Regions from separate parts of the Streptococcus sp. HMSC062D07 genome, predicted to be linked through region 1. Evidence: predicted binding sites of a transcription regulator. Region 1 holds the regulator's gene; the other holds the start of a gene.
The links. The regulator CtsR, encoded in region 1, represses protease genes until heat stress. The targets are predictions, from matches to a motif close to TTGGTCAAAAAAGGTCAAANA.
Positions count from the first base shown of each region.

Region 2: HMPREF2957_RS03640 (ATP-dependent Clp protease ATP-binding subunit) is a predicted target of CtsR. The motif match lies at 2,316-2,336, and genes of this name have one in related genera.

Region 1 covers NZ_KV815333.1:42,474-47,863, forward strand. Annotated here, with positions in the region: gene HMPREF2957_RS06640 (NUDIX domain-containing protein) at 1-729, opposite strand, end outside; gene HMPREF2957_RS06645 (ATP-dependent Clp protease ATP-binding subunit) at 803-3,235, opposite strand; gene HMPREF2957_RS06650 (CtsR family transcriptional regulator) at 3,242-3,700, opposite strand; gene HMPREF2957_RS06655 (ABC transporter ATP-binding protein) at 4,027-4,755, opposite strand; gene HMPREF2957_RS06660 (ABC transporter substrate-binding protein) at 4,755-5,390, opposite strand, start outside.
Region 2 covers NZ_KV815326.1:86,152-91,541, forward strand. Annotated here, with positions in the region: gene HMPREF2957_RS03625 (amino acid ABC transporter ATP-binding protein) at 283-1,017, opposite strand; gene HMPREF2957_RS03630 (amino acid ABC transporter permease) at 1,017-1,700, opposite strand; gene HMPREF2957_RS03635 (DUF1797 family protein) at 1,906-2,136, shown strand; gene HMPREF2957_RS03640 (ATP-dependent Clp protease ATP-binding subunit) at 2,377-4,626, shown strand; gene HMPREF2957_RS03645 (NUDIX hydrolase) at 4,716-5,165, shown strand; gene HMPREF2957_RS03650 (DUF1827 family protein) at 5,229-5,390, shown strand, end outside.

The sequences.
Region 1 (5,390 bases):
TTTAAATCCAACTTCCTCTATGCTATGACCATATTTCGATAAGAAACTATCACTCGTACATGATTTGCCTGGGCATAGAGTCTCAATGAGGGCTAACCCATCATCCACTGTGAACTCATCCTCTAGTAAATAAAGGAAACGAGCGTCATAGTCGATAGCTTCTTGAATCTTCTTGATGGATGTTTGAATAATGGATAAGTGGTCAAATGCAAAGTCCTTCTCGTCAAGTTCTTTGCCATCCAAGTAACACTTGCCTGTGTGAAAATCAACATCTACAAGAACGACTTCTTTTGCATCATCTCCTGCCTGGACTAAGTCAAGAGCTCGACTAGGTAGGTAAACCAAGTGGGCAATGGTAACTGTCCAACCTCTGGGATCACGACCAGGAGTAGATACTGTCACTAACTGTTCAATCTTTTCTAGTGGAAGTTCAAGATTAATTTCTTCTTTTACCTCACGTTGACAAGCATGGGCAGCATCTTCCCCTTTATCCATAAAACCACCAACTAGCGCTAAACAATTTTGAAAAGGGTGTGCCTTCCGACGAATCAGAAAGAGTTTCATTTTCCCTTCTGCAAAGCAATAGGCTACCATATCCACAGTCACACTTGGTTTTTCATACTGAGGGAGTGCTTGCTTGTGGTACCAGTCTAAAAATTCAGCTTGACTAGCGTGAACTTCAAAGTACTCTTTTTCTGTCATCCCGGTTGGAATTATCTGATTCATAATCTTCTACTTCCTTTCTGCTTTTGATGGCAATAAAGAGGGTGGATCTACAAATTATAGATTAATAGTTCTTGTTTTATACAATGTCGAATTTCAATTGACCAGCTTTGACACCAATTTTAAGTGTCTTACCTTCTTTCAATTCACCTGTAAGAAGGAGTTCTGCTAGTTTGTCTTCTACTTCTGTTTGCAGAGTTCTGCGCAGTGGGCGAGCTCCCATTTCTGGATCATATCCCTTCTGAGCTAGAAGCTTAAGGGCAGATGCTTGGAGTTTCAAGTCAATGCCTTTTTCTGCGAGACTTGCAATCAATGGTTTGACCATAATCTTAACCACTTCCTGCATATCTTGACTTGACAAGCTGTGGAAGACCACCTTTTCGTCAATACGGTTGATAAACTCTGGACGATAAGCTTTTTTCAACTCTTCGAACATCCGTTTTTCCATATTTTCTTGGTCAAAACGAATATCCTTAGCTCCAAAACCGACTGTCTTGTCATCACGAAGAGCTGTCGCACCAAGGTTTGACGTCATGATAATAATGGTATTTGAGAAATCAACCTTGCGACCCTTACTGTCTGTTAAGACACCATCATCCAAGACCTGCAAGAGCACATTAAAGATATCTGGGTGGGCCTTTTCTACCTCGTCAAAGAGCAAGACTGAGTACGGTTTGTTACGAACCTTCTCGGTCAACTCTCCGCCCTCTTCGTAGCCTACATAACCTGGAGGAGCTCCATTGAGACGACTAGCTGCGAATTTCTCCATATATTCACTCATGTCAAAACGAATGAGGGCTGACTCGTCATCAAAGAGAACTTCTGCCAAGGCTTTGGCCAATTCTGTCTTACCAACACCTGTTGGTCCTAGGAACATAAAGGAACCAATTGGACGTTTGTTATTACGAATACCTGATTGATTTCTGCGAATGGCACGACTGATACTTGATACCGCTTGTTCCTGCCCGATAACACGTTTATGCAGTTCAGCTTCTAGATTGAGATATTTCTTGGCGTCCGTTTGTGTCAATTTTTGAACTGGAATACCTGACAAGCGACTCAAGGTTGTCAAAATATCAGACTCTTTTACTAGATCTTTATAGACTGGAACTTCCTGTTCTTTTGCAATGAGCTGAGCTGCTTGTTTCCATTTGCCATCCATCAAGGCCTTGTCCGCTGCTGTTAAACCTGACTCATCTTTTTTAGCGTGCTTTGATTTATTTTGGACAGTTGCTGCCGCTTCATCCAAAAGATCAATCGCTGAGTCTGGCAAGTGACGACTAGTCAAATAGCGATGTGCCATTTTGACAGCTGTTTCGACAGCATCATCTGTAATTTGGACATGGTGGTGTTTCTCATAAGTTGCTTTCAAGCCACGCAAGATAGCCATACTATCAGCCACACTTGGTTCCTCAATCATCACTTTTGCAAAGCGACGAGAAAGGGCTGCGTCTTTTTCGATGTGTTTTTGGTATTCTTCCTGAGTGGTTGCCCCAACAGTTCTCAGAGTTCCACGCGCTAGGGCAGGTTTCAGGATATTGGCCGCATCCAAGGTCGAATCAATACCACTTCCTGATCCCATAATGGTATGAAGCTCATCTATAAAGAGGATAACCTTACCGTCTTCCTCGATATCTTTGATGATATTGTTCATACGTTCTTCAAAGTCTCCACGGAAACGGGTTCCCGCAACCACATTCATCAAATCAAGTTCTAAGACACGCATCTTAGCCATTTCATCAGGCACATTTCCGTTGGCAATTCGCTGTGCAAGGCCAAGTGCCAGAGCTGTTTTACCAACACCTGCATCTCCAACTAGAACTGGATTGTTTTTTGTTTTTCGACTCAAGATTTGGATTATACGAGAGATTTCTTGGTCACGTCCAATAACTGGTTCCAATTTGCCTGAACGAGCTTGCTCTGTGAGGTCATGAGTGTAATCTTCCAAACCACCACTTGGAGTTTGAGGCATACCCATCATATTGGCCATAGAATTTTGCTTATCTGCTACTGATCTGTGACGCTGACGCAGAGCCTTCAAATCTTCCTTTGTCCAACCAGCACGCGCTTCAAGACTACGACGAAGCCCAGCAATCTTGACTTGATCTTTCTGGTCTTCATAAGAAAATCCTGCTTTTTCCAAAATGCGAGTAGCTAGGGCATTGCCATCATGTAAGATAGCGTAGAGAAGATGCTCTGTTCCCAATGCTTTGGCATGTACAACCGAAGCAACATGTTCCGCCTCCAACATCAAGACGTTCAAACGATAGGAAAATGGGAGCTCCTTATAATCTTCCTTATGGTTAAAGTTTGCTTCTGTTAATTCTACAGCTACTTCCTCTAAACGATCAATCTCATACGGGAATTCATTTAAAGTTGCTCCAGCAACACTGTAGCTATGATTGGCCATGGCAATCAGCAAATGCCAAGACTCTAGGTAATCTGCATCAAAGCGACTCGCTACCAGAAAGGCACTATCGATGCATTCTCTCAATGCTTTTGAATATTTCATGTCGTCTTATTTTCCTTTTCTATCTACTTCATGCAACAACTGACGAAGCATATTGGCACGAATATAATTAGCTTCCTCACCTAGAATTCGGTCTGTCCCCATAGCTAATAATAGATTCATTTCTTGGCGGGTCATGAGTTCTTGTTCGACTAAGAGTCTTAAGACATCTTCAAAGATGACTTGGTTCACCTCATCACTCACTGAATACAACAAATCGCGGAGCATATCATGATGGTTAGAGAATTCGATTCGACCAATACGAATATAGCCTCCACCACCACGCTTACTCTCAACTAGATATCCTCTACTCTCTGTAAAACGAGTCTTAATCACATAGTTGATCTGGCTAGGTACGACTTGAAAGGTATCCGCTAGCTGACTTCGTTGCAATTCTACGATACCAGATTGTTCTAAAATCGCCTTGATATAGGCTTCGATATGGTCTGATGTATTTTTAAATTTCATAGCTTGCTACCTCCTTCTTAAACTTTGACTATCTTTGACTATACTATCATTTACAACTCTATAAGTCAAACTTTTAGGGCTCAATCCTTGAAAATACTGAGTTTTAAAAATAGCTACCGTTAGCAAACTATACTTTATTTTCTATTCTACATTTCAACATTTATGTTATAATAAAAAAATTACAACTAGCTTTCAAATCCTTTGAAAGTATGTTATTTATCATCAAATCTAAGAAATATTTCGTAAAATCTATAAAAATAAAACTTCGGTATCATTAATGATGTACCGAAGTTTTTTTGTAGTGTGAGTTTTTCACAGTTTTTTAGCTATAGTTCCAAGCCCAATTCTTCTAATATCTGGCGTTTATAGGCAATTTTTTGAACGTCCTTGTCTTCAGTTTCAGACCAATTAAGTTTGACTTCAGAAACAATCTGACCAGGGCGATTTTTCAAGATATAGATGCGATCACTGAGATTGAGGGCTTCCTCTATACTATGGGTGATGATTAAGGTCGTTAACCCTAGCTGTTTATGAATATCAAGATACCAGGCATGAAGTTCCATCTTAGTCATCTCATCCAAAGCGCTAAAGGCCTCGTCTAGAAGAAAGAGCTTGTGCCCGAAAAGGTAGGTACGGAGTAAAGCAACACGCTGGCGCATCCCACCACTGAGTTCATGAGGGTACTTATCCCTTACAGCCGTCAACTGAAAGGTAGCAAGAATTTCATCTGCTTTGGCAATGGCTTCTGCCTTGTCCACCTTTTGGATCAAGAGGGGCAAAATGATATTGCCAAGGACAGTCTTGTGTTCCAAGAGCAAATCCTTTTGGAGCATATAACTCACACGCCCCTTGGGATTTTCCTCCCCGTCAAGCACAATTCTACCTGACTGGACTTCTAAAATCCCTGCAATCAGGTTAAAGAGGGTGGTCTTTCCAACACCACTGGGTCCCAAGATGGAGACCACTTCACCTGAAACCACTTGTAGGTTAATGTCCTCTAAAATCTTTTCATTGTCGTAGGCATAGCTTACGTGTTCAAGTCTAATTTCTGTCATTATTTTACAAATTCGTTAGTGAATCCTTTATCAGTCAAGTCTTCCTTGAGGATACCATTTTCTTTATCCCATTTGTAGAAGGCATTCCAGCGGTCCGCATCAAATTGCCCCCATTTTTCCTTGTCGCTTGCATATTCTTTTGACAAGTATTTCTGAGATTCGATGACAAAGTCACGTTTATCCTTTAACTCAGGGGCATTCTTGATCAAGATATCAGCCGCTTCTTCTGGGTGATCCATCGCGTATTGGTAACCTTTTTTGATAGCTTGGATGACTTTACGAGCTTCTTCTTTGTTGTCTTTTAGATAGTCGTTGTTTGCAATGATGACTGGTGAGTAGTAGTCAAACTCTTTTACATAGTCTTTCAAATACATGAAGTTGGCATCCACACCTTGCGATTTAGCAAGGATTCCATCCCAACCATAATAAATCCAAGCAGAGTCAAAAACTCCATTGGCAATCGGTGTGATCGAGTTCGAGTCGTTGTTTGGTACTTTTTCAACCTTCTCAAAGTCTCCACCTTGAGATTCTACCAAGGTTTTCAACATCGCAAGTTCAGTTGGGTCATTCCAGGTTCCGTATTTCTTCCCTACCAAGTCTTTAGGACTAGTTACATTATCAGATTTACGAGAGAT
Region 2 (5,390 bases), on a different contig from region 1:
CAATATTTAATAAATATATACTATTTTTTATATTTCTTATACTAGCATTATACTCTGATAAGCTTTTCAAAAAGAACCAACAAGTTTGGAAAATTATTTTCGCAGTATTAGGTATACTTACAAGCATTACCTTCTTATTTTAACTACAAAAAGTAGGCATCAGCATTTGCTGATGCCTACTTTTTATTTATAACTTTAATCTAAACTAAGTAATGAAGTTTTGCTCTAACTTGTCGAACTATCCACCTAAAAAAAGTCGAAATGGATATAATTTTACGACTCTTACAAAACCTTACTCAAGAAATCCTTGGTTCTTTGTTCTTGGGTTTGTTCAAAAACTTGCTCTGGAGTTCCGTCTTCGACAACGACACCGTCAGCCATAAAGATGACACGATCCGCCACCTCACGAGCAAAGCCCATTTCATGCGTTACGATAACCATGGTCATTCCTGACTGAGCAAGTTCTTGCATAACTGCTAGTACTTCTCCTACCATTTCTGGGTCTAGAGCAGAAGTTGGTTCATCAAAGAGTAGGACATCTGGTTCCATAGCAAGACCACGGGCGATAGCGATACGTTGTTGTTGCCCACCAGACAGACTTTGTGGATAAGCATCTGCCTTATCTGGTAACCCAACCTTTGCCAAAAGCTCATGGGCTCTCTTTTCAGCAACTGCCTTACTTTCCCCTTTAGTCTTAATAGGAGAGAGTGTAATATTTCCCATTACCGTCATATTTGGGAAGAGATTGAATTGTTGGAAAACCATTCCCATCTTTTCGCGCATGGCAAAGAGGTCATTTTTCTTATCGGTAATGTCAACACCTTCAAATATAACTTTTCCTTTAGTAGCTTCTTCGAGGAGATTCATCGAACGAAGGAGGGTTGACTTACCGCTACCAGAAGGTCCGATAATCACCACTACTTGTCCTTTTTTGATTTCAAGATCAATTCCTTTTAAAACTTCATTTTTCCCAAAGTTTTTATGAAGGTTTTCAATTTTTATATGTGTTTCAGTCATTATTTCTTATCTCCTTGTCCCATACGATTTTCAAAAGCTTTCAAGGCCAGTGTCAAGATAGAGGTCATAATCAAGTAGTAAAAGGCTGCAAATAAGAGCGGTGTTAAAGGTAGGTAAGTAGTTGTTGATACTGTAGTAGCTCCATTCCACAACTCCATAACCCCGATAGCTGACAAGAGCGAGCTATCCTTGATAATAGTGATAAACTCATTTCCTAGAGAAGGTAAGATATTTTTGATAGCCTGGGGCAAAATGACATAACGCATGGCATTCTTAGGACGAATACCTAGTGAATAAGCTGCTTCTAATTGTCCCTTTGGCACTGCATTAATCCCAGCACGAACTGTTTCTGATACATAGGCACCACTATTCATAGAGATAATCAAAATCCCCGGAATCAAGCGAGTCAGATCAACATCTAAGATCCCAATTTGAATAGTCGGAGCACTAATATGCATCAAGGCAAATGCAATCATAATCTGCACCATCATTGGAGTCCCACGGAAGACCCAGATATATAGATTAGCAAACCAGGCAAGTGGTTTAATCTTTGAACGTTGTGCAAAGGCCAGCAGCACTCCTAGAATGGTCCCCAAGAAGACTACCAAGATAGATATGATAATTGTTACAACGGCTCCATAGTTAAAATATGGTAGATATTTCGGTAAAAAAGAAAAATTCATGGATACTCTACTTTCTGTTTTTAATATTTAAACTTAAAACTTGTATAAGGATAACATATATTGCATAAAAATTCAACATTTTCTCCTAATATTTTCAATAAATTTTCAAAGACGATAGAAATAGCGAGAAATCTTAGTTTTTTTCTAGTCAAGTCGAGTCTGTTTATGGTAAAATAGTAAAGATAAGAAATGGAGGAGAATCAAAATGGAATCACATTTGGTTAGAATCATCAATCGCTTAGAAGCAATGACTAAAGATGGTGGTAACTTGAAACGTAACTTTGAGCGCGAAGGAGTTGTTGTCGCAGAGGTTGCTTTTAACCACGACGAAGAAAACGGACCACTCTTTACACTTCGTGACGTTGAAGCTCGTGAAACATATACATTTGATAGCATCGACCTCATTGCGATGGAAATCTACGAACTTTTATACTAATTGTTGAATAAATGCCGGAGAAGTCTCCTGCTTTGACCAATGAAAATCCTTTTTGCATGACAAATAGGATTTTTCTTTTTATCCCTATATTTCATCTACAAAACTCTTTTATCATGAGTTCTAAGACTCAATCTTTTTACTTGCTTTCCCCTTCAATCATGATATAATGAGACTAAAGAACTTTGACTATTTTTGACCTTTCTGTTTTAGTCAAAGCCAAGAAAGAAACGAGGTAGTGATATGCTCTGTCAAAATTGTAAAATCAATGATTCTACGATCCATCTTTACACCAATCTTAATGGGCAACAAAAGCAAATCGATCTTTGCCAAAATTGCTACAAAATTATCAAAACAGATCCTAACAATAGCTTATTCAAAGGCATTACAGATTTAAACAATCGTGATTTTGATCCATTTGGAGACTTCTTTAACGATCTGAATAACTTTAGACCTTCTTCAAATAATAATGTTCCTCCAACCCAGTCAGGTGGTGGAAATGGTGGCAATGGTGGTTTTGGTTCCCAAAATCGCGGGCCAGCTCAAACACCTCCTCCTAGTCAAGAAAAAGGACTCTTGGATGAGTACGGTATCAACATAACCGAGATTGCCCGCCGTGGAAATGTCGACCCTGTTATCGGTCGCGACGAAGAAATCATCCGTGTCATTGAAATTCTCAACCGTAGAACCAAAAACAATCCCGTCCTTATCGGAGAGCCTGGTGTTGGTAAGACAGCCGTTGTCGAAGGCCTCGCTCAAAAAATTGTAGATGGTGATGTTCCCCACAAACTTCAAGGGAAAGAAGTCATCCGTTTAGACGTTGTTAGCCTTGTCCAAGGTACAGGAATTCGTGGACAGTTTGAAGAGCGCATGCAGAAACTCATGGAAGAAATTCGTGAGCGCAAAGATGTCATCCTCTTTATCGATGAAATTCACGAGATTGTCGGTGCTGGTTCTGCCGGAGACGGCAATATGGATGCAGGAAATATCCTAAAACCAGCTCTTGCTCGTGGCGAACTCCAACTAGTTGGTGCTACTACCCTCAATGAATATCGCATCATCGAAAAAGATGCTGCCCTTGAACGTCGTATGCAATCTGTCAAAGTTGATGAACCAACTGTGGAAGAGACTATTATTATTCTCAAAGGTATCCAAAAGAAATACGAAGATTACCACCACGTTCATTATACAGATGCTGCTATCGAAGCTGCTGCTACTCTTTCTAACCGCTACATCCAAGATCGTTTCTTGCCGGACAAGGCTATTGACCTCCTAGATGAGGCTGGTTCTAAAATGAACTTAACTTTGAATTTTGTGGATCCTAAGGTCATCGACCAACGCTTAATCGAGGCAGAAAATCTCAAGGCCCAAGCAACTCGAGATGAAGATTTTGAGAAAGCAGCCTACTTCCGTGACCAGATTGCTAAATATAAAGAAATGCAAAAGACCAAGGTAACGGATCAGGATACTCCAATCATCAGCGAAAAGACGATTGAACACATTATTGAGCAAAAGACTAATATTCCAGTTGGTGATTTGAAAGAAAAAGAGCAGTCTCAACTCATCAACCTAGCAGACGACCTCAAGGCTCATGTCATCGGTCAAGATGATGCAGTTGATAAGATTGCTAAGGCTATCCGCCGTAACCGTGTTGGGCTTGGAACTCCAAACCGTCCAATCGGTAGCTTCCTCTTTGTTGGTCCTACTGGTGTCGGTAAGACAGAACTTTCTAAACAACTGGCCATTGAGCTTTTTGGTGCTGCTGATAGCATGATTCGCTTTGATATGAGCGAATACATGGAAAAACATAGCGTTGCCAAACTCGTCGGTGCCCCTCCAGGATACGTAGGCTATGATGAAGCTGGACAATTGACTGAAAAGGTTCGTCGTAACCCCTACTCACTTATCCTCTTGGACGAGGTTGAAAAAGCCCATCCAGATGTCATGCATATGTTCCTTCAAGTATTGGATGATGGTCGTTTAACAGATGGTCAAGGTCGAACTGTTAGCTTCAAAGACGCCATCATTATCATGACCTCAAATGCAGGTACTGGAAAAGCTGAAGCTAGTGTTGGTTTTGGTGCTGCTAGAGAAGGTCGTACCAACTCTGTCCTTGGAGAATTAGGTAACTTCTTTAGTCCAGAATTCATGAACCGCTTTGATGGGATTATCGAATTCAAAGCTCTCAGCAAGGAAAATCTCCTACAAATCGTTGACCTTATGTTGGATGATGTGAATAAACGTCTCTCAAGCAACAACATCCATTTAGATGTAACAGATAAGGTGAAAGAAAAACTTGTAGACCTTGGTTACGATCCAAAAATGGGAGCTCGTCCACTCCGTCGTACGATTCAAGACTATATCGAAGATGCCATTACAGACTACTACCTTGAAAATCCAAGTGAAAAAGACCTCAAGGCAGTCATGACAAGTAAAGGTAAAATCGTGATTAAGTCCAAAAATAAAACGGAAACAGTCGAGTCAAACGACTAGTTCCTCACATACAAAAGAATGTTCTTGCTTGACAGTGAGAACATTCTTTACTATTATAGAAAGAAAGCGCACTCACGAAGGAGAACTTTATGGCAAATCCAACATTTGGAGAAAAAAAAGAGGGAGTAACCTACAAAAATAGATATGGCGTTTATGCAGTCATACCTGATGCAAACCATGAAAAGATTATCCTCGTACAAGCTCCAAATGGTGCATGGTTCTTACCAGGGGGCGAAATTGAAGAAGGTGAAAATCACCTTGAAGCTCTCAAACGAGAATTGATTGAAGAATTAGGATTTACAGCTGAAATCGGCACCTACTACGGGCAAGCTGATGAATACTTCTACTCTAGACATCGTGACACCTATTACTACAATCCAGCCTATCTCTACGAAGCTACTTCTTACCAAGAAATCCAAAGACCTCTCGAGGACTTCAATCATCTAGCTTGGTTCCCAATCGATGAAGCTATTACTAACTTAAAACGCGGAAGTCACAAATGGGCGATTGAAGCTTGGAAAAAACAACATCAAATTTAAACTATCTTTACCAAATTTCCCAAAAAGTGCTATAATAGACATAGAAATACAGGAGGAAACCCTATGAAGCTTATCAATACTACAAATTCACACTCGCAACTTGTTAAAAGTCAGCTAGAAAGTACCGACGCAACGCTTGTAGAGGTTTATTCTGCGGGAAATACAGATGTTATTTTTACTCAGGCTCCACTTCATTACGAAATCCTCATTTCCAATAAACATCGG